Regions from separate parts of the Alteromonas sp. I10 genome, predicted to be linked through region 2. Evidence: predicted binding sites of a transcription regulator. Region 2 holds the regulator's gene; the other holds the start of a gene.

Region 1 (15,050 bases), on a different contig from region 2:
CTGTTACGTGTGTTAAATGCTTACCGCTACGGCCAAAAATCTGAACACCTAGTTCATCTTCCAACATGCGAACTTGTTTGCTGATACCCGGCTGTGAGGTATATAAACTTTCTGCTGTTGCTGACACGTTCAAATTGTTATTGAGGACTTCTACGATATACCGTAGTTGCTGTAGCTTCATATTTTACACCGTTTAATGCGATAGACTGACACTGTACTCCCCCCGTTATAACCAAAACCACCTTTTTTTACTAGTTGCTATTACGAAATTGGCATTATAAAGTTGAAAATAATTGAATTTTTGTATTTTCGAGTGGGATTTATTCGCCTTTGTCCGATTTCTTCTACATTATGGGTAGGTGATTAAAAAGCACGGTGTTAGATAGATAATGAATAGCAGTAAACAAGTTACATCCACAATTGATTTTTCATCGGTGTTGGCAGCTGCTGTGCACGATATGAAAAATTCACTTTTTCTCCTTATTCAATCTATTGAAACACTCAGCGACGCCCTTTCTCCTCACGACGAGAAAGCTAGAGAGCAGGTTGCGAGTGTTCATTATGAAGCATCTAGGCTCAACACCAATCTTGTTCAAGTACTCTCTTTGTACAGGGCTGAATTAGAAAGTTTACCCATTACCGTTGACGAAAGTTTCATCAAAGATTTGGTTGAAGATGTTGTTGGCTCTAATGCGTTATATGTATCTCAGAAAAATATTGATATAAGCATCGCTATCGAAGATGACCTTAGCTGGTACTTAGACAGTGAGTTAATTTATTTGTTATTAAACGATGTAATCATTAACGCAATGCGCTATGGAACATCCAAAATAATAGTAAGTGCCAAGGCAGACGAGAACGACTTCATGACCATTAAAATAGAGGATGATGGTCGTGGCTATCCCGAAGCGATGTTAACTAAAAGCCACGAAGAGCTCTGTGACTTTGAGTTAAGCCAAGGAAGAACGGGGTTGGGGTTATTTTTTGCGAAGTTAATTGCAAACGCGCATTCTCAAGGAGATAAAGTGGGCTCAATCGCCCTTTCCAACGGCGGGAGTCTCGGTGGAAGTGTATTTGAAGTAAAAATACCGTAAGATTGACCGATAACATTAAGCAATACAAAAAGTAACGCTCGTACGTAGTAATACGTTAACGTTATAAAAAATAAAAAACAGACGGAAACACACGCATGTACGTGATTATTATTATATTAATTGTTGTTTTGCTAATCGCAGCTATCTTTATCAATGCAATGCAACAACATCGTCAAAAGCAAGAGGCTGAGCGCAGAACTGAACTTGCCAAACAGCGTACTATTGTCGACGAAACTGAGAACGTTATTGCCGCCTGTGTAAACATGCCTGTTTCTTCGCGCATTATGGGCATACTTCACAATCGTATTCTTAATGCCTTGAAAGCAATGAACGATTTATCGAGTACATCTGAACTAAAACAGCGTATCTCAAGCAGTGAGCAAGCAACCGCCGCTGCTCTTTCGGACAATAGCGGTATCACTAACGATTTCGCGTTACCCGACAACGACAAAATGATCATTCAATACATTCAGGCCGTTAAGAAACTGCGCATTATTCTTCGTTCAGAACATAGTAAAGGGCAAATTGATTCTAAAGTATTCATGGATGAAGATAAGCAGCTTGAACGCTTGCAGGTAAAAGTAAATGTAGAAACATTGATTAAGCGCGGCCGCGCTGCACTTCAAACCAATATGCTTGGGTCAGCCAGACAGTATTTTGAAAAGGCGAAAAACGCACTAGAAAATCAAAATCCCCAAGACGAATACTCAATGTCTAAACTTGCTACACTTAACGAGTGGTTACACGAAATCCAAAGCAACCTTAAGAGCGTGAACGAAAAAGATCGCGCCAAGAAGCAAGAAGAAGAAAGAGACGAATTAGACGAGTTGTTCGCACCTAAGAAGAAGTGGTAGGTCGAACCTTTTCTTAGAAACTATCAAGCGCATTATTTCACTCATAATGCGCTACGGCCATGTCCCACATAGATTGAGCCGGCAGCGATAACCCTTTTCGCGCATTTCGAATTATTCCAATATTTTTCACCAGAGGCATGTCACTAATTTCTTTTGTTACTAGCCCCAATCCCTCCATTTGCGCTTTACAAATCGCCGGCATAATAGATATACCTAAACCATTTAGAATAAGCTTTCCTAGTGTAGATAGCTGCCCCGTTTCCGCGATTATATTCAGCTCACCATATTGTGCTAGCTTAGATTGAGTCCAGTGGCGTACCGCAGATCCCCTATTCATCATTACCAATGGAAGTTTTAGACAGTCCTGCCAATGCAACTTGTCCCCTAAATGGGCTGATTGTGCTTTGTTGGTCACAACAACAAATTCATCAGCAAAAAGGCTTTTAAACACTAAACCATCTTTGCGCTCTGGCTCAAACGAGAACCCAATCTCGCTGCGGCCTGTAGTAACTTCATGAATTACCTGTTCCATTACTACATCGACAATTCGTAAGTTTACGTTTGGAATTCGTTGATGAAATACTGACAAGATATTCGGTAAATGAGACTCGGCAAATGACGGCATAGCGCAAATGGTAAGCTGCCCTTTCGCCATAGCAAACAAATTTTGAATATCAGAAAAAGTATTGTCCCAGTCGTGCAGTAGCCTCAAAGCATTTGGAAACAACACCTCTCCTTCTGGTGTCAGGCTTACATTGCGTGTATTGCGTTGGAATAACTTACCGCCTAACTGCTCTTCCATTTTTTTAATTGCCGATGACAAAGCTGGCTGTGTTAAATGTAGATTTACCGCGGCTTCAGCAAAGGTTGATGACTTGGCCACTTCTACAAACGCTTTTATTTGACGGTATGAAACATCCATAAACTTTTCAACTGATCTCAGCGATTAATAAATAGTTTTTATTAATCGCAAGATTAATTCGATTTTACAAATGAAGCAACAATGTCGATACTTATTTTTAACAAATGCATTGGAGATAGAGAATGGCGGGATTTAACAAAGTTGTATCCTCATACGAAGAAGCAATGGCTGGCCTTGAAAATGGTATGACAGTTATTGCGGGCGGTTTCGGGCTGTGTGGTATACCCGAAGGACTGATAGGCCAAATTAAGAAAATGGGCGTATCTGGCCTTACTGTAGTTTCTAATAATTGTGGTGTAGACGGATTTGGCTTGGGTCTTTTACTAGAAGACAAACAAATAGCAAAAATGGTGTCTTCTTATGTAGGTGAAAATGCCCTGTTTGAAAAACAACTGCTTAACGGTGAGCTGGAAGTTGAGCTTACACCTCAAGGAACGCTGGCGGAAAAAATGCGCGCGGGTGGTGCTGGCATTCCTGCCTTCTACACTGCCACAGGTTATGGCACGCCTGTTGGTGAAGGGAAAGAAGTCAAAGAATTCAACGGTCGCCCTTATATTCTAGAACATGCTATTACTGGAGATTTTGCCATTGTAAAAGCGTGGAAAGCAGATACTTACGGAAACTGTATTTATCGCCATACAGCACAAAACTTTAATCCTATGGCGGCTACTGCAGGTAAAATCACTGTGGTAGAAGCGGAAGAAATTGTAGAGCCTGGTGAATTGAACCCTAGCGAGATCCATACCCCGGGCATTTATGTGAACCGTGTCATTCAAGGTTCATTTGAAAAACGTATTGAACGCCGTGTAGTTAGCAAGGAGTCAGTGTAATGCTTAGTAGAGAACAAATCGCAATGCGCGTCGCTCAGGAATTTAAAGATGGCGATTACGTTAATTTAGGCATTGGTATCCCTACCCTTGCAGCTAACTATGTACCAGATGACATCAGCGTGATGCTGCAATCAGAAAACGGTCTTTTGGGGATGGGACGCTACCCGACTGAAAGTGAAATTGACGCTGATATGATAAACGCTGGTAAAGAAACGGTAACGGCTATCACAGGCGCATCTATTTTTAGTAGCGCTGAGAGCTTTGCCATGATCCGCGGCGGCCACGTTGATTTTACTGTACTTGGCGCATTTGAGGTTGATGTATCGGGTAATATTGCCTCTTGGATGATACCGGGCAAACTCGTTAAAGGCATGGGCGGCGCTATGGACTTAGTTGCTGGAGCAAAGAACATAATTGTTACTATGACCCATACCGACAAACACGGTAACCCAAAACTACTTGGCGAATGCACCTTACCGTTAACCGGTGTTAACTGTATTACGCGCATTATTACCGACTTAGCAGTGCTGAGTGTTGAAGACGGCGCATTTGTGCTTCAAGAACGTGCACCGGGCGTCAGCGTTGACGAAATTAAAGAGAAAACGGGCGGAAAGCTTGTTGTTCCTGAAAATGTACCTGAAATGCAGTTTTAAACTCTGCGTTTAATTGTGCTTTTCATTTAATTGTACTTCGCAATGTCGCGCTTATCATTCAGCATTTATGCTCTTGTGGTAAGCGCGCACCATTGAGTTAACTCACATTTTTGCTTTAACTTTATATTCTTCGTTGAGTAACGATTGTTACAAGCACCTGCCTTCAGTCTGCAAACTCATAAGCCTTTCCAATAAACCTTTAAATGCACCGTGCATTAAGGGATAATGCGCCCGAATGTCATTTTAAAAAGGCTATACCTTCTTGCTAGTTACTGATTTACCTGTTCACCACAAAATTATTTCAAAGCTCGAAACGAAAAACATTTCGACGCTAACCGAAATTCAAGAACGCACTATGCTGCCAGCTATTCAGGGCAAAGATATTATTGCGTCATCAAAAACGGGGTCAGGTAAAACCTTCGCCTTTTTAGTGCCAGCTATAAACAGGCTAATGTCGCAAAAAGCCCTTAGTCGTCAAGACCCACGCGCACTTATTCTTGCGCCAACTCGAGAGCTAGCCAAACAAGTTTTCATTGAAGCTAAATCAATGTGTACCGGGCTAAATCTTACTTGTTCACTTATTGTGGGTGGCGAAAATTATAACGACCAAGTTAAAGCGCTTCGCCGTAACCCTCACATTATCGTTGGTACCGCTGGTCGTGTAGCCGACCATCTATTAGATAAAAGTGTGTATTTAAACGGTTTAGAGTTGCTTATCTTTGATGAAGCCGACCGAATGTTAGACTTAGGCTTCTCTGCTCAGCTTAAAATGATTAACGACTATGCTGATCACAGAAAGCGTCAAACTATGTTGTTTTCTGCCACGCTCGATAATATTGAGCTAAAGCATATGACAACGCAGTTAACCAAAGGCGCTGTCCGTGTAGCTGTAGGAGACTCAACCGCAGAGCATGGCGATATCGAACAGAAGTGCTTCTTTGCAGACAATGTTGATAACAAAGATCAAATTTTACAGTTTGAACTAGCCAATCGTACCTACAACCAAGCTATCGTATTTACAGCTACCCGTGAAGATACCGATAGAATTGCAGCACTGCTTAACGAACAAAACTTAGAAGCTATTGCGCTTCGTGGTGATATGCTACAAAGCCAACGCGCAGCAGTAATGAGTGCGTTTGCTCGTGGACAGCACAGTATTCTGGTTACTACCGACCTCGCCTCTCGTGGACTAGATCTATCAAAAGTTGGATTGGTGGTTAACTTTGACCTTCCTAAGAACGCGGATGAATACATTCACCGTATCGGCCGTACAGGCCGTGCTGGGCAAAAAGGCGAAGCATTCTCGCTAATTGGCCCTCGTGATTGGAACAGTTTCGAGGGGCTTAAGAATCACCTTCAATATGCGTTAGAGTGTTCACCGCATGACGAATTCTCGGCGTCTTTCAAAGGTTTTACGCCGAAGAAAAAAGTATCGAAACAATCAAATGCGAAAAGTGGTAAAAAGCGCGTAGCGAAACCAGCAAAACCTGGCACTAAAAAACGTGTCGATACCATGTCTGGAGAAGACATTGGTATGGTTCCTGTGAAACGCAAGCCAAGAAACACTCTGTCTGACGACGAGTAAAACTCTATATCGTAGTTTGAACCATCACCGCCGCTAGTCACAATTCACTATTGAATAGCGGTGTGTAACCTTTCACATTGTTTTTAATCACATTTCCTGCAGCCCTTTGATGGAACACTTCGCCATCATATGCTCTACTACGCATATAGAAACAAGTCGATTGTGCTGACTACACGCTTCAACTGTTTGTAACAAAGCGTGTAAGCGGCATAAACTCCCCCTTTAAAATGGATTTTAACCACATGAAATTTATAAAGTTCGTATCGTTAGCCTTGTTTGTAGTAATAGTCGTTGTGGCACTTTCCTATGAAAAAATAATAGCACGCGTATTGTTGCCGCAATACATAGAGTGGGCACATGAAACAGATATGAAAGGCTTAAAAATAGGTCAACCGTTGAACGAACAAGAATTGGCGCTAGCATCGGAGATAGGCATAAAACAGCCTAAGAAAGTAAGAATTGTTTATGTAGATGAAGTGCCATATCCCTACGAAAACTTCGCGCTTAAAGTGTTTGGCGAAGCCGTTGGACTTGTTGGAGAAGGAATAATAAATAACGCACAAGTTTTCGGCTATTCGATTTATGCTCGTAAAGATTTCGAGCTTAATAGACCCAAGTTAGCCCACGAATTAGTGCATGTGTTACAGATTGAACGAGCCAGTTTAGATGAAGTTGTCACCCAACACTTTTTCGACATGGCTGAATACGGTTACGATAAAGCCCCACTAGAAGTAGAAGCGTCCGCAGCCAACAAAGTATACAGCGCTGATTGGTAGTCTTTACTACATAGCATACTTTTTTAGCTTCGCCCAACGTGTAGGTTCATCTGTCGAGGCTTTAAGTTCTGCTATAGACAAGTTGTGGACGAATAGATTATTGACTAGCTACTTCTGCTTTGTGCCAGTAGCAGCCGTTCGAATATTTGTAATTAAACGGCAGAAAAGTACGTTTTGCAGACGTTCAGCAAATAGAAAATTATTGTTTGCAATAATCGACTATTAAAGCCTTCAGAGAGCCAAATGGCTTTACTTCAGACAACCAAGATTATATTTTACTTGGCTTTAAACTACTCTACGGTTCTTGTTCTTCCCTATAGTTTTGAGCCATTTCTTCCCAGTAAACTTTGTCTGAATCACTAATTTCTCTGATTACCTTAGCTGGATTTCCTGCGGCTATTACATTATCAGGAATACTTTTTACGACTACTGAACCGGAACCAATCACAACGTTACTACCAATAGTGACCCCCGGATTTACCACAGTGTTTCCACCAATCCAAACATCATTACCAATCGTTACAGGCTTCCCATATTCAATTAAAGAGTTGCGGACTGTTGCATCAATCGGATGTGTAGCTGTATATATGCAAACTCTGGGGCCAAAGAAAACGTTATTCCCAATATTAACGGGGCATACATCAATAATTATACAATCGTAATTTGCATAGAAATTTTCACCGATTGACGTATGACAACCATAGTCCGTTCTAAAAGGAGGCTCTATGTAAAGGTTGTTACCTGTTTTTTTAAAGAGTTCTTTTAAAATACTTTTGCGAAATTCTCCCCCTTTACCTTCCGTGGTATTAAATTGTCGGGTTAGCTCCCTTGCTTTTTTATTATCACTTGCCAACTCCGAATCGAATGGAAGGTACAATTTGCCTGCGAGCATTCTGGACTTTTGAGACATATAAAAGTTTTCTGTTATGTTTTTAACGATTCATACTACAGCATTTTAGGTTAACTAAAAATACGCTAACCGAAAAAACGATGTTCTGTTATTCGACGAATCTAGGTTTGCAGAAACAATAAATAAATGACAATTAGTAATGTCAGCTCCTTGTCTGAAGCGGACCAGCGCATTGGTTGTGGTCAAGGTCCGCTTTACGCTCGAAGCCGACATTGAAGGCCATTCAAAGGAAGCTATATCTCACTCCCAAAACGAAACGCCAAACTCAACACACAAAAAAACGAGTGCTTAAAAGCACTCGTTTTCAATTGGCTCTTTTACGTGGCCTAGCCCTCGTTTCCACACTTAGCCTAGCGTGTCGAAAAGCCTCAGTCGACGATAAGTGTTACTAAGTTTAAACTTAGTACTCCCACCATCCTTCTTGCCACCACTCCAAAAACTCTTCAAAGTCGATGTAACCGTCGTCGTTACTATCGATAAGCTTAAAGCCTTCTTGTACGTGGCTAGCTTTCGTTTTTGGTGAAATAACGGTTAGAAGCTCGATGAACTCCGGCAAATCGATTTGGCCGTTGCCATCACGATCGAAAAAGCTGAAGTCCTTTCTAATTTCTTCAATTTTAGATTCTGAAAGTTGAGTGCTCACTCGCATTCCTTATTTCAACTGCAATAAGCACGAGTGTAACGCCCTTCTTTCTAGCTGTCTACGCCTGATTTTCTTTTGCTTTAAGTGCGCGTAAACGTTGAGCTTCTGCTTTTTCCTGACGCTTTTGTTCCATGGTCAAACGCGCTTCCGTTCCTACGTGTTCTTGTTGGCGCTCTTTTGCCAGCTGAACCTGTTTTTCACGTTCTCTAAAGCGAGCAATTTGATCGTCGGTATGGGTACCAAAGCAGTGCGGGCAGCTTACACCCGGCTCATACTTATCACTCTGCTTGTCTTCTTCAGTAATTGGAAGTCTGCACGCGTAGCACTGCTCATAATGGCTTTTCTCTAAGTCGTGGTTAACTGCAACGCGATTATCAAATACAAAGCAATCGCCTTCCCACAATGACTCTTCTTTCGGTACATCTTCAAGGTACTGTAGAATACCGCCTTCTAAGTGATAAACCTCGTCAAACCCCTGCTCTTTCAAGTAAGCCGTCGATTTTTCACAGCGAATACCACCGGTGCAGAACATAGCCACTTTTTTATTTTTTGACGGGTCGAGTTCTTTCGCTACGTATTCAGGAAATTCACGAAACGTTTCGGTTTTAGGGTCGATAGCGTGTTTGAACGTACCAATTTCAATTTCATAACCGTTTCGCGTGTCAATAACCGTAACATCTGGGTCGCTAATAAGTGCGTTCCAGTCTTTAGGTTTTACGTAAGTACCAACGGTTTTGCGAGGGTCAATACCCTCAACGCCCATGGTCACAATTTCTTTTTTCAGTTTTACCTTGGTGCGATAGAAAGGCTGTTCATCGTGAAGAGATTCTTTGCAAGAAATAGGATTAATACGCTCGTCGCTGTTTAAATAAGCAAGTAATGCGTCGATACCTTCGCGGGTACCAGAAACCGTACCGTTTATCCCTTCGTGGGCAAGAAGAAGTGTACCTTTAATGCCATTAGCTTCCATTGTTTCGAGAAGCGGTTGGCGGATTTCTTTGAAGTTTTCAAGCGCAACAAATTTATACATTGCGCATACAATATATTTAGACATATTTTAACCTTTGCTGATTGGAGCGTAAGACCAGTGCAAAAATGCGGCGCGCAATATAACAAAAAGGAATGATAAAAACTAGGGCGGATACGAATTAGCGCTCGTACGTCAACCCAAACTTAGCACGCAACAACGAATTGAAATAACTGCTATGCAATATTCTCAAAAGATGTGAAGTGTGACGAATTTTCATGTTGTGAATGGTGTTCTTTATCTTGTGATGAGAGGATATCGTATAGCATCGTATTATCTTCCTTCACGGTGTTAGCGTATTCCTTTTTCAACCGCTTTTGTGTTGCCAAACTACAATTATCTACTACATCGTCGGGTAGACGTTTAGCATCATCAGTTTGTGATAGTGGAGAGGGATTCATACTTAAATATAATCTTGCTGCTGCATAGTCTTGAGATACTAACTCAGACAAAACGCGCATTCTGCCCCATTCGCTTTCATTAGCGGCTAGCGATGGCCTTCTATAATAATTTAACGATGCAAGCTTGGATTCGATGCTGCTTTTATCATCAGATTCTGACGCTACCGCTTCAATTTCAAATGGCTCGGCAACACTATGTTGCTGCATAGCAAGATATAAAGAGAACAACGCTCCCTGCGCAGATGCTTTAGCAAGCACACCACTGCGCTCCCAGTATATACTGGGGTCAATAGGTATTTGCTCACGAGCTTCGACAGTTTCTTGCGACATTCTTATTTACAACTTCATTTGTATACTTATGTTTTCGGCAAGATAATGTTTTTCTTAAGCTTATTATCTAGAATTAGATATACTCCTATAAAGTAATCGCGCGCTCATTCATGGATTTGAAATGCAATTTAGCAACAAACAAGTACTGATTGTTGAAGACCAACGCCCTTTCCTTCTTTTATTGAAGGGGCTGATGCATTCGATGGGCGCATCTGATGTAGTTACGAAGTCATCTGCTGAACAAGCGGTATCACTATGTAAAAAGCATAAGTTTGATATTGTCATTTGTGATCTACACTTGGGAGCTGACAACAAAAATGGCTATGAGCTCATTGAAGAGTTGCGCACTCGAAGGCTTATCAGTCCCACATCGGTGTTCATTCTGATAAGCGCAGATAGCGCTCGACCGATAGTGTTGGGCAGTATTGAACGTAGACCAGATGATTTTTTAATTAAGCCCTTTTCTCAAGTTCAGCTGAAGTCTCGTATCGTTCGTGCGTGGCAAAAAAGACAGTTTCTCCAGCAAGCGTTTAGTCTCGTTGAACAGGGTGAAATAAACAGTGCGATCGACCATATCGAAGCGTTACTTGACGCCCCTTCCCACTATAAAGGTCACTGTGAACAGCTATTAGTCGAGCTATATTGGCGTATAAAGCAACCCGATAAAGCGCTAGATGTGTTACGTGACTACATTGACGGAAAACCCGTGCTGTGGGCGCAAATAGCTATTGGAAAAACTTACTTGCTTTTAAAGGAATATGAGAAAGCGATTTCAATTGCCAAGAGAACGCTAAAGCGTAACCGGTTCAATGCAGACGCTCACGATATTCTTGCGCAAGCACACCAAGCCACCACAGCTGGCGACAAAGCACTAGATGCAATAAAAGAAGCAATAAAACTGTCACCCTACTCCTTACCCAGGCATTTCAAAGCCTGTGAAATAGGTCGGCAAAATGACGATTTAGTGCTGGCAGCGAGTTCAAGCCAAGCGATCTGGGATTTATCGAAACGAACCGTTCACAAAACAAGTTTACACTGGTGCGGTATTATCCGAAGCCTTTTAGATGTCGCAGAGTTTGCAGACGACAAGCGCCAGCGCAATAAGTATCAGCAAGAAGCATTACTAACTCTGCAAAGAGGAAAGTTTGATGAACATCTTCAAAAAATGGACAGAGATTTTGACGTAGATATATTTGGTACAATCGTCAACGCTAGAATTAGCGCTATAGACGGCAAACTGATTGATGCCAAACGCCACTTAACAACGTCACAAACACTTCTTGACGATAAGTACACGGAAGTTCCTACCGCGTTTATTCCTGACAGTATTAACGTTATGTATAAACTGGGTGAGTTTGATGATGCGCTACAGTTGAATGCACTTTTGACTTCAAGACAGGATGAGCTCGACCAAAACAGTCTAAACATGCTTGATGCGCAAGCCCTCAATGCTCAGAAAAACTTAGCTAGTTATCAACAGTTCAACCGCGAAGGCATTCAACACTATCAGCAGCAAGATTACGAACGTGCTAAAGCTTCGTTTGCCCTTGCTCAAGGCTTTGCTCCTGTAAATACAGGGGTTGCGCTTAATCTATTGCAATGTCTTCTACAAATTGCAATCAAAGAAGATAAAGCCGAAATGAAACTCATTAATGAGTGTAAGCGGCTGTTTAAATTGATTGACGATATGTCACTTAAGGCGCCTTACAAAGAAAAATACACCAACCTTAGAGATGAACTCTCTAAATATATTGGCTTTTGAATTAGAAAACTGGTGAGCTATGAGGTTGTTAGTTTTTTTACTGGTGGCATTTTTAATCGACGAGGTTAGCGCCAATGAACAGGCGCTAAGTCAGAACGAGTCTTTTGTACTAGCCGATGCTGGTATTCACAGAATGACATTTGAAGAGCTAAACAGTGGTGAAATATTTGTTATTCGCGGATTAAAAGTACCTAGCACACAGCAATTCGAGGGTAGTCAAGCTAACGAGAAACACCTCCCAAAACTTGTCAAAGTTAAAACTGGCAAATACTATCTAAAATCGATAACTCCAGCTTTTTCGAACATTGGGGTAAGACGTTTTAAAAAACCTGAATGCGATGGCTGCTTTTTCTCGCTTCAACCAAGCGCGGTTTCTTATCTGGGTAGGTGGAATATTGATTTAGAATACAAATCAAGGAATAAGGTAGAGTGGCATATACAGAGGCAGTATTCCTACGAGAGCCTTAAAACACTAAAACAAAAAAACACTAAATTGACCGAACTTCCCCTTTTCGTTGCTAACGAAGAAGGTAAAGTTCTTAAAATCGATTGGAAAGAATTATAACTTAATACCTTATTTAGTACTGAGTGCTACCACCATAGGTCGGAGTTTTCGTCTTGTATTACGAGAAGACCAGTACTGTATCGACCGACCTGAATGTGTACTGAGCCAGAGTATTACTAATTAATCCATAAAATTATCAACCGTTTCGATTAGCTCATCCACGTTTTCAATCAGTGTTTGACGCTGTTTCTCTGAAAGAGTTGAAAATATCTCGGCCAGTAGCGTTGCCGTCACAGTCATATTATGAGCACTACTTTGCTTGTACACATCGCTTTTATAATTATCCGGATTTTGCATTAGTGACACCAATTCTTGCTCAAACCTTTCGTTTTGCTTGCGCGAAACGAATAGCTTTCTTGCCGCATTTTGAATGTTTCTGCGATACGTTATCCAAGCGTCACCTGTAGAAATAAATTGTTGTGCGTAGGTGCTAACAATTTGTTTTTGCTCTTTACTTAGATCTCCAATACGCTCACTTATTGTTTCTTGTATTCGCTCAATTCTATCTTTAAGTCTCTCTGCTTCAGACTTTTCCAGCGCCTCTTGTCGCTCTTCCTCTTCTTCTTTATTGTCTTTTTCTAATGCCGCAAATAGGGTGACAACTTGTTCATCATCGAGTGTTTTAGCTATAGCCGCTAGTTCAGGACTGACCTCGTCTCGTACGCGCTCCCAATGCGATCTAGCTAACTCAAGGTTGTTATAAACAATACTCGAATTAAGGGTGTCATTCTGAATCTGCCTTTTTATATCCTCTAATTGCGCTTTATAACGAGTAAGTTCACTCTTCTTGTGCCAGCTCAACCAATTTTGTAAATGCGCATCAAACTTCTCCTCTTGCTCACCTTTAAGCTCGATGTAATCGTCCATGTACCAATACACCCACCAATCCAGGTTGTTATAAGCCAGCTTAGAACTGCATGAAGTAAGAAAAATAATAAAGACAACAACCAACAATGAACGCATAGTATTTCCTTTTTTTACGTTAGTTACGTCGTGACAAGCAAAAACGCTTATTGCTGTGTACTGAAAAATTGAATTTTACTTTGATATTACGCAATAAATATCCGCAATAGAGAACTTTACGTTGCACAGCCTTTACTCTACTTTAATGGCATTGCCTGTAAAAAGAAGGACTTTAATGTGTCAAAACGTGTCGCAATTTTAACCTCTGGTGGCGACGCCCCAGGTATGAATGCATGTATACGTGCCGCAATTATTGCGTGTCAGAAAGCTAATTTTAGCTTGCTTGGCTACAAGCACGGCTACAACGGATTACTACAGCAAGAGTTTATTCCTCTATCTCTTGATTCAACGCACAATCTTATCCAGCAAGGCGGCACCATACTACACAGCGCAAGGTGTAAAGAATTTAAAAATCGTGAAGGGCTTATAAAAGCGGCTGATAACTTGAGACAGGCCGAGATCGACACACTTATTGTAATCGGTGGTGACGGATCTTTTCGCGGCGCAGCAAAGTTGAGCGAACTATGGGATGGCCAGATTCTTGGTATTCCGGGAACAATTGATAACGATATAGCGGGTACTGATGCGACTATAGGCTACTTTACCGCAATAGATACCGCCATGAGTTCTATCGATAAAGTTCGTGATACAGCTGATGCGTTCGAACGTATTTTCCTTGTAGAAGTAATGGGTCGCAATGCTGGCTTTTTAGCATTAAATGGTGCCCTTTCCGCTGCGGCTGACTATGTAGTTGTTCCTGAGTTTTTTGAATCCGCTGAGACTGAAATCAAAAAGATCGTAAACCAGATCAAAGCGCAGCGTGCTTTGAAAGGGCCCGTCAGTTTTATTGTTGTAGTAGCTGAAAACGTTTGGCCTAATGGCTTAACAGGATTAACCGAAGCTTTGCAGTATCACAATATCAACGACGTTAGGCCAGTAACCTTGGGACATGTCCAACGTGGCGGCTCGCCGGTAGCACAGGACCGACTACTCGCCACTACTCTTGGCGAATTCGCCATAAGCTTAGTAGGAAGCGACGTCACCAACATAATGGTTGGTGAAGTTAATCAGCGCCCTATTACCGTACCCCTATCCAAAACTTGGGAAGAAACAAAGCCTCTCAATCAAGCCCGGGTTGACGCTATGCGTACCCTAATGAACGAAAGATACAGCTGCGACTAAGTAAGATGGTTCAGACGCTGTTTAACTTGAAACTTTCATAGATTGTAAAAAACAAAAAAGGCGGTGCTTTATAATAAAACACCGCCTTTTAGTACTTCATGCTCAAGCTTCTTTACATCTTCATTGCCGCTTTCACTTTATCACGATGACTGCGACTCACTTTAAGTTCTGTATCATTTTGAAGTATTAAATGATATTCGCCACTAATATGGCTCACTAACTTTTTAACAAAACGGATATTAGCAATAGCTGAACGGTGCACTCGAACAAAGAACTGTGGGTTGAGTTCCTGCTCAAGTTCTTTCATGGTTTTGCGCATTATATGCATGCCATCCAGTGCGTGAACGCACATATAATCACCTGCAGCATCAATCCATTGAATGTCTTGAACGTTTACGCGCGTTACTTCTGAGCCATCTTTAATAGCCAATACATCTGGGTATGGATTGGTTTCAACCGGCTCACCATTAGCTAACTTGCGTAAAATCTCTTCGCAATCATCGCCAGTAAGTTCAGCAACAAGGCTTACTAATTTTTGTGACTGCTCATCTTG
Region 2 (15,050 bases):
TCATCGACAGGGCTGAAGCCGCTGACACCGGCGGGCTGGGCTTCGTAACCTTGCTCAACCAATAAAGAAGGATTGGTTTTTAATTTCGCCAGCTTGTCTTTAGTGGCTATACTGAAAGGCACGGTCCAGTAGGGGTTAAACACCATATACTTCATTGATTCAGCGAAAACGGGCGTTTGCCTCACTGGTGTACCGACAATCACAGGCATTCCCAATGTTTCCTCACCTTCAGTAAATCCTCTCAACTGAAACGACGCAATGTTAACGCGTAAATATGTTGACCAAGTTTGATGAGGGAGCCAGCGCCAACGCTCTAAGTTTGCATCAATTCTTTCTAACCAAGAAAACGTGGTGGCATTTAATGCTTCTAAAGTGGAACTTCCCACGATACCATCTGGCTCTAAGCCCGCAGACATTTGAAACTGCTTAACCGCGTCCAGTAAATCTTTATCGAATAACTCTGAATAGGTGCCTGGCCCTAAAAGACGAGACTTCAGCAACACAACTCTTTCGCTCGTTGAGTTCAGCTTAAGTGTTGGGCCAACTGGAATTTGTGTGGTAACTGTAGAAACTGCCGTGAGTAAACGACGCTTTTTTTCTAACAGTAACTGGTATTCATGGTGTGATGGCCACATGGCCCGCAATGTTGCAGAAACACCGTTAGTTAATGCGTGATTGAGCGATGCCACAGGATCCGCTTCTCTTTGCTTAAGGAACCACTGCGAATCTGCATTGGCGGGGCTAACAAGCCCATTTAATCGATGCAGAGTTTGACTGATGAAGGCATCGGTTGCTAGTACATCTAAGAGTGCCGTGTTGGCGTCGCGACTTTCGAGCATTGACGCGTGGTAATACTCGGGCGAGAAGCCATGTAACTCTGAATCAGCAATTTCATGGAGGAGTTCCTGAAGACGGTTTTCAGCATCACTAGTACCAAACCATATAAGCTGGTAGCCCTGTTGAGTGTAGACCTCGCTTACCAAAACTCTATTGTACACACGAGATGGGTTACTATTTTGTGAACCGTATATCTCCACTGAATCAACTAGCAAATTCTCCACACGCTGTCGTAAGTTAGGTTGTTTAGATGCATGAGCTACATGACTAAAAGTCAGCATGATGACAAGGCTGACCCAACAAAACGTTGCAACACGGTTTTGTAGTACTACCATGAATAATCCTTTTAAAACGAAGAGTAGGCCCTAGGAATAGTGACGTAATTATAAACTGTTCGTATGTCCCTCGGATACAAAATCTTAATCGCCCTATACAAGTCACTGTAGACAGTAATCACGCATGATTACAGCTCAGATTTGGATAACTTTTGCGTAAAACACAAAGCTGGCACGTTAGTTGAAAACTCACTAGAAGATTCACATAAAGCGTCAATTTTCTGATAGAGAGACACCAAGCCATGCAGTTATCCGGTTATCTTCAGCGATTCGATAAAAATCAGCTGCAAAATTTTACCAGTGGTTTAGGCGCACCCATCGTCCTTTTGGCAATTATGGGCATGGTTATATTGCCTATGCCGCCATTCTTACTGGACGTGCTGTTTAGCTTTAATATTGCGTTGTCGCTAGTCATTATCTTGGTGGCTGTACTTACCCAGCGTCCAGTAGATTTCGGCATTTTTCCCTTGGTGTTACTTATCGCTACCGTTTTGAGACTAGCGCTTAACGTGGCTTCTACTCGCGTTGTCTTACTTTACGGACATGAAGGCGGCGATGCAGCAGGTAAAGTTATCGAAGCCTTCGGTGAGGTCGTGATTGGTGGTAACTACGCCGTAGGTATTGTTGTTTTCGCCATTCTTCTTATTATCAACTTCAAAGTTGTAACCGCAGGCGCAGGACGTATTTCAGAAGTAAGCGCTCGCTTTACGTTAGATGCTATGCCCGGTAAGCAAATGGCCATAGATGCTGATTTAAATGCAGGGTATATAGATCAAGACCAAGCACGTAAACGCCGTGAAGAGATTACCGCAGAAGCGGATTTTTACGGGTCGATGGACGGTGCGTCAAAATTTGTAAAGGGTGATGCGGTCGCAGGCCTTTTCATCATGCTGATTAATATTGTCGGTGGTCTTTTTATTGGCATGATTCAGCACGGGCTTTCATTCGGTAACGCTATAGAAATCTACACCATATTGACCATCGGTGATGGTTTGGTGGCGCAAATTCCTTCATTATTACTTTCGGTCGCTACAGCCATTATCGTTACTCGTGAAAACGAGACCCAGGAAATGGGCAAAGAAATCCGCGGTCAGCTTGGTAATAATCAAGCTCTTTATATAGCCTCGGGCGTTCTATTTGTGATGGGTATCATTCCAGGGATGCCTCATATCGCATTCTTAGGCTTCTCATTCTTGATTGCAGGCTTTGCTTACTGGCAGTCGGTCCAAGAAAAGAGAAAGGCCGCAGAGCCCAAAGTGCCAGACAATGTGGTAAAAGATGAATCGGTTGCGCCTGAAGTGAAAGAGCTTGGCTGGGATGATGTTCAGCAGGTAGATACCATCGGATTGGAAGTGGGCTATCGCTTAATTCCTCTTGTCGATAAATCCCAAGGTGGCGAGTTGTTGACGCGCATTAAAGGCGTACGTAAGAAACTATCGCAAGAGCTGGGTTTCCTTATTCCGCCTGTCCACATTCGCGATAACTTGGATTTAGAGCCCAACACTTACACCATCGCTATGCTAGGCGTAACGATAGGCGATTCCATCATCAGTCACGATGAAGAACTTGCTATTAATCCAGGGCAAGTGTTCGGTAAATTAGAAGGGCGTGCCACTAAAGACCCCGCGTTCGGCTTAGACGCAGTATGGATTAAGCCCAATAAACGGGAGCATGCTCAAACCCTTGGGTACACAGTAGTAGACGCTGCGACCGTTGTAGCGACCCATTTAAGCCAATTACTCTCTAACAATGCATATCAATTATTAGGGCACGAGGAAGCGCAACAACTTCTTGATATGCTTGCCAAGCAGCATCCGAAACTGGTTGAAGGATTAGTACCAGACATTCTTCCTCTAAGCACCGTCGTGAAGGTACTGCAAACCTTATTGTTTGAAGGCGTGCCTATTCGCGATATGCGTACAATCGTGCAAACACTCAGTGAGTACGGCACGCGCAGCCAAGACCCCGATGTTTTAGTGTCTGCAGTGCGTATTGCCCTTAAACGTTTAATTGTCCAAGAAATTACTCAAGGTGCAAAAGAGATACCTGTCATAACCTTGGCGCCAGAGTTGGAACAGATGTTGCACCAGTCACTTCAAGCAGGTGGCGAAGATGGCGCTGGCATAGAACCAGGTCTGGCAGACAAGCTGCAAAAATCATTGCAGCAAGCCAGTCAGCAGCAAGAGTTAGAAGGAGAGCCTGCAGTACTCCTTACCTCAGGCATGCTACGACCCGTTCTGTCTCGCTTCTTAAAATATTCGGTTGTTGGGCTTCATGTTCTGTCTTACCAAGAAGTGCCTGACGACAAACAAATAAAAATAGTCAGTTCGGTCGGTCAATAATCTGACACTGGGTGATTGGAGAGGTTGCAATGAAAATTAGACGTTTCTTCGGCAAAGATATGCGTGAGGCGTTAAGCCAAGTTAAAGCTGAATTGGGCAGTGACGCTGTGATCATGTCAAATCGCAAAGTCGCTGACGGTATTGAGCTTGTCGCAGCCTACGACAAAGAGCCTGAAGCGAAGTTGTTTACGCCGAAAGCGTCTCCACAAGCCGCTGCAAAAACACCCGGTCAAAAGGCAGTGCCTAGCTTGAGCGAAATCATTGGTGACGACGGTCCTGATAGCCTTAAAGCACTGCTAGAAAAGCAGCACGGTGGAAATAATGGCGTGGCGAGTCCTGCGCAACCTAACCAACCAATGACAGCGAATGCTAAGCACGCCAATGAAATTGCTTCGCACTTAGACTTCTCAGAAGCCTTTATTGACGACGTAGAAGCCCAGCAGTCTTCTCATGAACCAGTTCGTCAGAACGCTTTCCCAGAGCATCAAGCGTCAAGTATGGATGATACCTCTGTGACGCAGTCAGCGGAGCTTGCGCAAATCAAGGAAGAGCTAGCGTCTCTTCGCGATGTATTGCAATATCAAGTGGCCGACTTGATGGAAGCTAAGAACAAACGTCAAAAACCTGTTCATCAATATCTAATCACCCGTTTAACCGATATGGGGTTAAGCAACGCGTTAGCGAAACAGCTTATTAGCTATACGCCGTCACATTACAACGAACGAGATGCATGGGTATATCTTCTTAACCTATTGGCTAATCGCATAAATGTGACAGGAAACGATATACTTAGCGCACAAGGTGCTGTTGCATTAGTAGGGCCAACAGGTACCGGTAAAACAACTACCGTTGCGAAACTTGCTGCCCGCTATGCGCAGAAATACGGTGCAGAGTCGGTTGCGATGATTACCATTGATACGTATAGAATTGCCGCCTATGAGCAGCTAGCGACTTACGGAAAGATTATTGGCTGCACGGTGAGAAAAGCGCAGACTAGTGAAGAACTTGCGGATTTATTATTCCAACTTCGTCATAAGCGACTAGTATTGATTGATACGGCTGGATTTAGTCAAAGAGACAGTCGATTAATTAAACAAATTAAGCAGTTTGATAACGGACAAATGCCAAATGTTAAAAAATATTTGGTAGCGCAAGCAAATACGCAATATCCTGCTTTGCAGAGAATCATTCAAGCGTATGATGATATTGAACTAAGTGGCTGTATTTTCACAAAGTTAGATGAGTGCTACTCTTTAGGAGAGGTGCTTAGTGCAGCGGTTGAATACCAATTACCGGTTAGTTATGTCACCGATGGTCAAAAAGTACCTGAAGACATTAAGATTGCAGAAGCGAAATCTTTGGTTTCCGCTGCTGCAAAGCTTTATAAAAAGTACGGTTTGAATCATACTAGTGGTAACAACGCAATTAAAACAGCATAAGCAGTATGATTGACGACCAAGCGAGTAGCTTAAGAAAAATGAAGCAATCACGGTTAATCAAAGTAATCGCCGTCACCGGTGGCAAAGGTGGCGTAGGTAAAACAAACATTACATTGAACACCGCTATCGCCATGGCGAAGCAAGGTAAACGTGTAATGGTTCTCGATGCGGACCTCGGTCTTGCTAACGTAGACGTTATGTTAGGTTTGCGTGTTGAGAAAAACTTATCCCACGTGCTTTCCGGCGAATGTACACTTGATGAAGTATTAGTGACCGGTCCGCACGGAATAAAGATTGCCCCTGCCACATCAGGCACGCAGTCGATGGCAGAATTGTCGCCAACGCAACACGCTGGCCTAATTCGTGCCTTTAGTGAGCTGCGCTCGCAAATTGACGTGCTTATCGTTGATACAGCGGCAGGTATTTCAGACATGGTGTTGAGCTTTTCAAAAGCCTCACAAGACATCATGGTCGTTGTGTGTGACGAGCCTACTTCATTGACAGATGCGTATGCATTGATAAAAATTCTGAATAGAGAGCACGGTGTTTTCCGCTTCAAAGTTGTGGCTAATATGGTGCGCGACGTGCGAGAAGGCCAAAAGCTATTTAGTAAATTGAGCAAAGTGACAGGGCGTTTTTTAGATGTTGCACTAGAATTAGTGGCGACAGTACCGTTTGACGAGAACATTCGTAAAGCAGTGCGTAAACAAACAGCCATTGTCGATGCTTACCCAGGTTCACCGGCAGCCGTTGCAATAACACAGTTGGCGAGTAAAGCCTTAACATGGCCTATTCCAGCGCAGCCAGGTGGCCATTTAGAGTTTTTCATTGAACAATTAGTTGCAGAAAAAGCCGTAGGAAGTCAGCGTTGAACAGCAAGGCAGCCGCTTATCAACAACAAACCGATAAAGCGCAGTTAGTCGAAAGACATGCGCCATTGGTTAAGCGTATAGCGCATCACTTGATAGCGCGATTGCCGGCTAGTGTTCTTGTAGACGATTTAATTCAATCAGGCATGATTGGATTATTAGAAGCCGCGCGAAACTTTGATGGTTCAAAAGGAGCCAGCTTTGAAACGTTTGCCGGCATTCGCATTCGCGGTGCTATGCTAGATGAAATTCGCAAAGGGGATTGGACACCGCGTTCAGTTCACCGAAATGGCCGAGCGATCACTGAAGCAATTTCGCAAGTAGAAAGCGAAACAGGCCGCGATGCTAGAGATTCTGATATTGCTGATAAGCTTAATGTAAGCTTGCAGGACTATCACCAAATGCTTAATGAAGTAAATGCCGGAAAGCTGGTAGGTATTGAAGATTTAGGTGTGTCAGAAGATGTTATTTCGACAGAGCAAAATCGAGGTAGCGACGCACCACTGGAAGATTTGATGCAAGGCGCTTTCCAAAAAGCGCTTGCCCATGCAATTACGACATTACCTGAAAGAGAAGCGATTGTACTTTCGCTGTATTATGATGAAGAGCTGAACCTAAGAGAAATTGGTGAGGTTCTTGATGTAAGTGAATCGAGAGTCAGTCAAATTCACAGTCAGGCCATGTTAAAACTCAAATCACGAATGAAGTCGTGGCAAGCTGACGAAGAATAGAAATTAATAACAATTAACCCCTCACTGGAGGCTATTTTGGACAAAAGCATGAAAATTCTCGTGGTCGATGATTTTTCTACCATGAGACGTATCATCAAAAACCTACTTAAAGATTTGGGTTTTTCCAACATCCAGGAAGCGGATGACGGAAGTACTGCATTGCCTATGTTGCAGCAAGGTGATTTCGATTTCGTAGTTACCGATTGGAACATGCCTGGAATGCAGGGTATTGACTTGCTTCGCGCGATTAGAGCCGATGACAAGCTCAAGCACCTACCAGTACTTATGGTTACTGCTGAAGCGAAGAAAGAGCAAATTGTTGCCGCTGCGCAAGCAGGTGTTAATGGCTACGTTGTTAAGCCGTTCACTGCAGCAACACTTAAAGAAAAATTAGATAAAATATTCGAACGTTTAGGTTGATCCAGACGCTCACCAGAGAAATGAGGTTTACTGGATGTCAACGAATGTAAACGTTCCAATTTCGTTGGAAGAAGCAAAACAGCTTGTCACCTACCTTGAAGAGGGTGACAACGCTTCAGCCAATGCCCTATTAGAAGCGGCCTCAATGAAAGAAAACGTTGAGTTATTTGCCGAAGTAGGGAAACTGACGCGTCAGCTCCATGACGCGCTGAATAATTTCCAAATAGACGACCGCATTAAAAATCTCGCGACCGATGATATTCCCGATGCACAATCCCGCCTAACCTACGTAATTGAAGAAACTGAAAAAGCTGCTAATACTACTATGGATGCCGTTGAAGCGAGCATGCCTATAGCTGAAATGCTGTCGGCGCGCATCGAAAAGGTTATGCCTGAGTGGAAGAAGCTGATGAATCGCCAAATAGAGTTGGGTGAATTCAAGGCTTTATGCGCAGACTTAGACGAATTGTTGGAAGAAGGTTCGGCACAGTCAGCTAAACTTACACAGTTACTTACAGAAGTATTGATGGCTCAAGGTTATCAAGACTTAACTGGTCAGGTTATTCGCCGCGTTATCGACTTGGTTAAAGAAGTGGAAGACAGCTTAGTTAACATGCTTACCATGTTTGGTGAACGCGACGGTGCAGAACAAACTAAACCATCTAGCGTTAAGGCCGATAAGGTTGATGGTGTAGAGGCAGAAGGCCCTATCATTGATGCCGATAAGCGCGACGACGTCGTGTCAGGCCAAGATGATGTAGATGATCTTCTGTCTAGCTTAGGTTTTTAGGGGAGCGGGCGCATGTCGTTTGATGTTGACGAGGATATATTACAGGACTTTCTAGTTGAGGCTGGAGAGATACTTGAACAATTACAAGAACAGCTCGTTGATCTTGAGAACAATCCTGAAGATGCGGATTTGCTGAATGCAATTTTCCGTGGTTATCACACAGTTAAAGGGGGAGCAGGGTTCCTGTCTCTTACCGAGTTAGTAGAAATTTGTCACGGTGCGGAAAACGTCTTTGACGTAATGCGTAACGGTCAACGAACACTAACCCCTGAACTGATGGATATTATTCTGCAAGCCACAGATGTGGTGGTTGAAATGTTTGAACGAGTGAAAGCTCGGGATCCATTAGAGCCAGCAGATGCACACCTAGTAGACTTGTTACACAAACTAAGTCGCCCGGAATCTCCAGATGAGAATATTTTTGGTGAACAAAGCGCGCCGGCGTCAGAACCTGAGCCCGCGATTGAAGAGCCAGAATTAGTTGTTGAAGAGCCTACTGCACAGGCACCAAGTTCTGGTGATAGCGGCGGTATTGACGAAATCACTGAAGATGAGTTTGAAGCGCTGCTTGATGAGCTTCATGGCTCTGGGGCACCAGGACAGTCCTCAGCGGCTAAAAGCGAACCTGCAAAGGCTGCTGCACCTGCTGCCGCTAGTGATAACGACGATATCACCGACGAAGAATTTGAAGCGCTGCTCGATGATTTACATGGCAAAGGCAAGTTTGGTGGTGAAGAAGCTGCGCCAAAGGCAAATACACCAGCTCCAGCACCAGTTACGCCGAGTTCAGCTGGTGATGAAGAAATCACCGATGACGAATTTGAAGCACTGCTTGACCAACTACATGGCTCAGGGCAAGGGCCTACCAAGCAGGGAGCCGTTTCAAAGGCGCCAGAGCCTCCTGTAGATAAGGCAGCAACAGAAGCGGTTCAAAAAGCGAAACAAGCAGCGCCCGCTGCGCCAAAAGCGACGCCTGCTCCTAGCGCCGCAGCGCCAGCTAAAGCAAGCGCGCCTGCTGCACCAAAAGCAGCGCCTAAAAAAGATGAGAAGAAGGCGGCACCAGCTGCGCCTCCTGCTGAGACTACAGTACGTGTAGATACCAAGCGTCTTGACCAAATTATGAACATGGTGGGTGAACTCGTACTAGTGAGAAACAGGCTAATAAGCTTGGGTATCAACAGTAACGACGAAAGCATGTCCAAAGCCATTGCCAACTTAGATGTGGTAACGGGCGACTTGCAAGGTGCGGTAATGAAAACCCGCATGCAACCAATCAAGAAGGTGTTTGGTCGTTTCCCTCGCGTTGTTCGAGACCTCGCTAGAAGCTTGAAAAAAGAAATAACCCTTGAGCTTGTGGGTGAGGAAACTGATTTAGACAAAAACCTGGTTGAAGCACTGGCCGATCCACTTGTGCATTTGGTGAGAAACTCCGTCGACCATGGTATTGAAATGCCTGATGACCGTGCTGCAGCGGGTAAGCCGCGCATGGGTACGGTTCAGCTATCGGCATCTCAAGAAGGCGATCATATTCTTCTAACCATCGAAGATGATGGTAAAGGAATGGATCCTGAAAAGCTTAAAGAAATTGCTATTAGTCGCGGTGTACTAGACGCAGACGCAGCTGCACGGATGTCGGATGTTGAAGCGTTTAACTTGATATTCGCGCCAGGGTTCTCAACCAAAACTGAAATTAGTGATATTTCTGGTCGCGGTGTGGGCATGGACGTGGTTAAGACCAAAATTAACCAACTTAACGGCACCGTGAACATTGATTCACAGCTAGGAAAAGGCACGCGACTGGATATCAAAGTTCCGCTAACGCTAGCCATTCTTCCGACGCTAATGATTGTTGTAGGAAAACAAACCTTTGCGTTACCATTAGGTGCGGTGAACGAAATAATAAATATGGACATCAAAAAGACCAACACGGTCGATGGCCAGCTAACAATGATAGTTCGTTCAAAAGCAATTCCGTTGTTCTTCCTTGGTGAATGGTTGATTCGAGGTCCCAAAAACATCGATAGAGAAAAGGGACACGTTGTTGTAGTGCAAATTGGTACACAACAAGTAGGATTCGTAGTAGACGCGCTAATAGGCCAAGAAGAAGTGGTTATTAAACCTCTTGATGCATTATTGCAAGGCACGCCTGGTATGGCGGGAGCCACGATTACATCAGACGGTGGAATTGCACTAATTTTAGATATTCCGAGCCTGCTTAAACGGTATGCGCGTAAACCCATCAAGTAAGGCGATGAATTAACAGGAATAATAATCCATGGTCTTTAAAGTCCTTGTCGTGGACGACTCGACTTTTTATCGTCGTCGAGTAAAAGAAATACTCGATGGCGATAGGGAACTTGAAGTTGTTGGGGAAGCGAGAAATGGGCGCGATGCACTTGAAAAAGCAGAAGCGCTTAAGCCGGATGTGATAACGATGGATGTTGAAATGCCTGTCATGGACGGCATTTCAGCTGTAAAGGCCATAATGGACAAACGGCCTACACCTATTCTTATGTTTTCGTCGCTTACGCATCATGGTGCGCAAGCGACATTAGATGCGTTAGAAGCGGGCGCGCTCGATTTCTTACCGAAGAAATTTGAAGATATCGCGCAGGACAGAAAAGACGCATCGCGCTTGTTGTGTACAAAAGTACGCTTAATAGCGCGTCGTGGTATTGGTCTTAAGCGTCCGTCGTTTCGCTCTACAGAGGCAAGAAAGCTTCCTGATAATGCGCCAAAGCAGGCGTTTTTTAAAACATCAGGGTTGCTATCAGGGCATAAAGACGCAGCCAAACAACCAACCGTTTCGTCTGTAAGAGCGACGGGAAAGCACTACAAGTGTTTGGCAATTGGGGCTTCTACAGGCGGGCCTGTGGCGCTTCAAAAAGTGCTGTCTCCTTTACCTGCAGAGTTTCCTTACCCCATTTTGCTTGTACAACACATGCCTGGAACATTTACTACGGCATTTGCACAGCGTTTAGACACAAACTGTAAGATTAGAGTAAAAGAAGCCGAGCACGGTGACATTCTAAAACCAGGTCATGCGTATCTTGCTCCCGGTGGGAAGCAAATGTTGCTAGAAACCATAGGTGCGAATAAACGCATTGCCATTGTTGACGCAAATGCGAGTGACAAGGTGAATTATAAGCCCAGTGTTGATCTCACTTTCAGTTCTCTGGCTAAAGCTTATGGTGGGGATGTATTAGGAATTATATTGACGGGTATGGGGGCTGACGGCAGAGAAGGATGTCGAATGCTCAAGGAAAAAGGCGCAACGATTTGGGCTCAAGACCAAGATTCCTGTGTTGTGTACGGTATGCCTCAAGCTGTAGCCGTTGCCAATATATCCAGTAAAAATATAAACATTGATGATATGAGCAGTTGCGTTCAAACCGAAATGCGATAGCAGTTTGAACAGTAATGGAACAGCAAATATGAAAGTGTGGACAGTAGCGAATCAGAAAGGTGGTGTAGGAAAGACTACCACTACGGTGAGCCTTGGCGGCTTGCTTGCACAGCAAGGCAAGCGAGTGCTCATGATTGATACTGATCCACATGCATCGCTGAGTTATTACTTCGGTATCGATGCAGAAGCGTCAAGTCATTCAGTTTACGATATTTTTATTAAGTCTAATGACATTACGGCCGATAATGTTATGGATTGTCTGTGCCCGACAAAGTTAGACAACTTATATGTGCTTCCTGCAACAATGGCGCTCGCGACCTTAGATAGAACGATGGGTAGCGAACAAGGTATGGGCTTAGTCCTAAAAAAAGTGTTGGCAAAAATCGCAGGGGAATTCGATGTTGCTATCATCGATTGCCCTCCAGTGCTTGGGGTGCTGATGGTTAACGCTCTTGCAGCGTGTGACAAGGTTATCGTGCCTACCCAAACGGAATATCTGGCGCTTAAAGGGCTAGACAGAATGATTCGTACCATGGAAATTATGGGACGTTCGTTGGACAAATCCTTTGATACTGTGATTATTCCAACTATGTTTGATAAGCGCACTAACGCGGCGCTTGCATCGCGAAAGCGCTTAATGAATGACTATGGTGAGCGCGTGTGGGAAGGGGTTATTCCCGTCGACACGCACTTCAGGGATGCAAGTTTAGTACAGCTTCCCATTTCCGCAGCGTACCCCAAAACACGTGGTGTGTCTGCGTACGAGAAACTATTAGCGGTATTGGAGAAATAACGAGAACATGAGCAAGCAATCGCCTTTTGCCCGTGAAGAAGTGATGGAGGCATACCTTGATAGCCTCCTCAAAGAGCCAGAAGCACCGGAAGATGTGACTGCGCGCACGGCAAAATTGCTCGAGCAGGCTTCTCAGCAGATGGCTGAAACGGCACTTGCTTCTACCGCCAATGAAAGTGAGCCGCTATCGAATGAACAAGAAGCGATAGCGGAAAAGGTTACATCGTTAATTGAAACGCAAAAAGCAAAGACAATTGAAGATGAACAGCAACAGTCTCACGCAGAAACTTTAGTAGAAAATGAACAAGAAGCTGCGTTAAACCGCGCTGAAAAAACAAAAGTTCCACTAAAGGATACTCTCGGTTTTCGCTTTCAGGCGCTATTCTTTGAGGTTGCAGGGTTAACACTTGCGGTGCCTTTGACGTCGCTAGGTGGGATCCACCAAATTGAGAAGATTGGCCCTTTATTTGGAAAACCTGATTGGTTTATGGGTGTAATGTTGCACAGAGAGTCTAAACTAAGTGTTGTTGACTCTGCAAAATGGGTAATGCCAGAAAAATATGACGAAAACCTCGCACAATCGCTTAACTACCGATATCTTATAATGTTAGGGGAAAGTGCGTGGGGTCTGGCTAGTGAAAAGCTAGTCAATACGGTCAATTTGACTACCGATGATGTTAAATGGCGCGAGTCCACAGGTAAGCGTCCCTGGTTAGCAGGGATGGTTAAAGAAAAAATGTGCGCGTTAATTGACGTTGAAGAATTAATATCTATGCTTAACAAAGGCTTAGGCAGTAACGACCAGACGCCATAGTATTGGGAGCCAGGTTCATGAGCGACGAAAGAATAAATAATAACGCCACCGACAGCAACGACGAAGTCCTTCAATGGGTAACGTATCGTTTAGGTGAAGAAACTTACGGTATCAACGTGATGCAAGTTCAAGAGGTCTTGCGTTATACCGAAATAGCCCCTGTACCCGGTGCACCTGACTATGTACTTGGTATTATCAATCTGCGTGGTAACGTAGTAACGGTTATCGATACGCGTGCTCGTTTCGGATTACCGCCAACAGAAATTACTGACAATACCCGTATCGTTATTATTGAGTCTGACGAGCAGGTGGTTGGTATTCTGGTGGATAGTGTCGCTGAGGTGGTTTACTTGAAATCTTCAGAGATTGATAGTGCCCCTAACGTAGGTACTGAAGAGAGTGCTAAGTTTATCCAAGGTGTAAGTAACCGCGACGGCGAACTGCTTATTCTTGTAGATCTTAATAAATTGTTAAGCGACGAAGAGTGGGATGAGCTTAGCAACATCTAAATAAATGAATAGGCGGTATTGATTATAATACTGCCTACATTTCCCCAAGGGTTATGTCCATGGATTGGCAGCTTGCTGCACCTACCTTATTAGAACTCATACTGTGTATTCTTGTAGTTATACTCATCGCCGCGATGGGTGTGCTGTATTCACACATTAAGCAGTTGCGTTCTGCATTAAGCGAAAGCGAACATGCTAACGCAGAGGCTATTGCCCGCACTGAAGCCCTTGCTAAAAATGCAAATAATCAACAAACTGAGGCGCAAGCACGCACCTTGGTGATCACTCGACACCTTCAAGAATTAGACGAAAAGCAAACTGATATTGAAAACCAGCTTCGAGAACTCAAGCTTCAAGATCCTTCCCTACGCCTATATCAGCGTGCGGCGGACTTAGTCAAGCAAGGCGCTAGCATTGATGAAATTATTGAAGCCTGCGACATTCCTCGTGCCGAAGCTGAGATGTTGGTAATGGTGCATAAACAAAATAATTAGTATTTTTGAGCACCAGAGAAAAAACGTTTAGACGTCTAGACGTAAAGATGTTGACATATCGCCAGTTATAGACACAATACAGATATTGTAATTTATCACTGGAGCCCTCTATGCCAATTCGTATTCCTGAGCAGTTACCCGCGCAGAATGTACTACTAGGTGAAAACATTTTTACCATGGACATGGACAGGGCTGCCAATCAGGATATTCGTCCTCTTGAAGTCGGTATTCTTAATTTAATGCCGAACAAGATAGAAACAGAGGTACAGTTACTTCGTCTATTATCGAACACGCCACTGCAAATAAACGTGGATTTAATTCGAATTGATAATCAAGCGCCGAAGAATACCCCCCAATCGCACATGGATGCTTTCTATCACGACTTTTCAGCGGTAGCGAATAAGAAATACGATGGCCTTATTGTCACCGGTGCGCCTCTCGCGCTTATCGATTATGAGGAAGTAAAGTACTGGGAAACCATGACCACCATATTGGAGTGGGCGCAGCGTCACGTGAACTCAACCCTTTACTTATGTTGGGCTGCTCACGCCGCCATGTATCACTTTTACGGCATTACACGAGAGCTTAGAGACGAAAAGTTTTCAGGTGTCTTTAAACATAAAGTGAATGACCCGAACAATGAGCTATTAAGAGGCTTTGATCCTTCATTTTACGCACCACATTCCCGTTATGGGCATATTAACACCTCGTTGTATAACAGCGTCGATGGACTTAGTGTTGTTGCAGAGTCTGACGATGTAGGCGCTTATATTGTGGCGTCAGAAGATAAGCGTATGGTATTTGTGACGGGCCACCCGGAATACGATCCAGATACACTTAAAGATGAGTATTTTCGAGATATTGCCGCGGGACAAACGCCAGTAATTCCAAAAAATTATTTTGAAGAGGATGATCCAGCCAAGTCTCCTATTGTACAGTGGCGCTCACACGGCAGCCTATTGTTTACAAACTGGCTGAATTATTATGTCTATCAGACCACGCCTTACGATTTAAGTCAGCTTGCTGAAAAGTCACAGCCAAAGAGGTAGCACGTGAGCCAAAGACCAAATTCTAGCGCGCAAGCAACGCTTACAGAAGCCGCTAAAAAGCGCATCCTTATATTAGATGGCGCCATGGGCACCATGATTCAGCGCCATAAGTTAGAAGAAGAAGATTATCGCGGAACACAGTTTGCCGACTGGCACTGCGATGTTAAGGGTAACAACGATTTGTTGGTTCTTACCCAGCCCGATATCATCTATCAAATTCAC

What was found. The regulator FliA, encoded in region 2, starts transcription of late flagellar genes. The targets are predictions, from matches to a motif close to CTAAAGNTNNNNNNNNNNNNGCCGATA.
Region 1: a site for FliA is predicted at 10,058-10,084, ahead of BZA03_RS13980 (VC2046/SO_2500 family protein). Genes of this name have one in related genera too.

The regions. Positions count from the first base shown of each region.
Region 1 covers NZ_QJJN01000007.1:42,746-57,795, reverse strand. Annotated here, with positions in the region: gene cysB (HTH-type transcriptional regulator CysB) at 1-181, opposite strand, end outside; gene BZA03_RS14030 (sensor histidine kinase KdpD) at 390-1,094, shown strand; gene BZA03_RS14025 (hypothetical protein) at 1,190-1,948, shown strand; gene BZA03_RS14020 (LysR family transcriptional regulator) at 1,986-2,870, opposite strand; gene BZA03_RS14015 (CoA transferase subunit A) at 2,993-3,700, shown strand; gene BZA03_RS14010 (CoA transferase subunit B) at 3,700-4,353, shown strand; gene BZA03_RS14005 (DEAD/DEAH box helicase) at 4,616-5,938, shown strand; gene BZA03_RS14000 (hypothetical protein) at 6,181-6,714, shown strand; gene BZA03_RS13995 (sugar O-acetyltransferase) at 7,010-7,624, opposite strand; gene BZA03_RS13990 (EF-hand domain-containing protein) at 8,025-8,273, opposite strand; gene BZA03_RS13985 (rhodanese-related sulfurtransferase) at 8,326-9,321, opposite strand; gene BZA03_RS13980 (VC2046/SO_2500 family protein) at 9,471-10,025, opposite strand; gene BZA03_RS13975 (response regulator) at 10,147-11,787, shown strand; gene BZA03_RS13970 (hypothetical protein) at 11,807-12,352, shown strand; gene BZA03_RS13965 (DUF6279 family lipoprotein) at 12,473-13,315, opposite strand; gene BZA03_RS13960 (ATP-dependent 6-phosphofructokinase) at 13,493-14,497, shown strand; gene BZA03_RS13955 (LytTR family DNA-binding domain-containing protein) at 14,610-15,050, opposite strand, start outside.
Region 2 covers NZ_QJJN01000001.1:128,093-143,142, forward strand. Annotated here, with positions in the region: gene BZA03_RS00490 (murein L,D-transpeptidase) at 1-1,172, opposite strand, end outside; gene flhA (flagellar biosynthesis protein FlhA) at 1,415-3,514, shown strand; gene flhF (flagellar biosynthesis protein FlhF) at 3,544-4,953, shown strand; gene BZA03_RS00505 (MinD/ParA family protein) at 4,959-5,825, shown strand; gene BZA03_RS00510 (RNA polymerase sigma factor FliA) at 5,822-6,553, shown strand; gene cheY (chemotaxis response regulator CheY) at 6,590-6,973, shown strand; gene BZA03_RS00520 (protein phosphatase CheZ) at 7,008-7,763, shown strand; gene BZA03_RS00525 (chemotaxis protein CheA) at 7,776-10,010, shown strand; gene BZA03_RS00530 (chemotaxis response regulator protein-glutamate methylesterase) at 10,039-11,169, shown strand; gene BZA03_RS00535 (ParA family protein) at 11,198-11,962, shown strand; gene BZA03_RS00540 (chemotaxis protein CheW) at 11,970-12,776, shown strand; gene BZA03_RS00545 (chemotaxis protein CheW) at 12,794-13,285, shown strand; gene BZA03_RS00550 (DUF2802 domain-containing protein) at 13,345-13,779, shown strand; gene metA (homoserine O-succinyltransferase) at 13,890-14,828, shown strand; gene BZA03_RS00560 (homocysteine S-methyltransferase family protein) at 14,832-15,050, shown strand, end outside.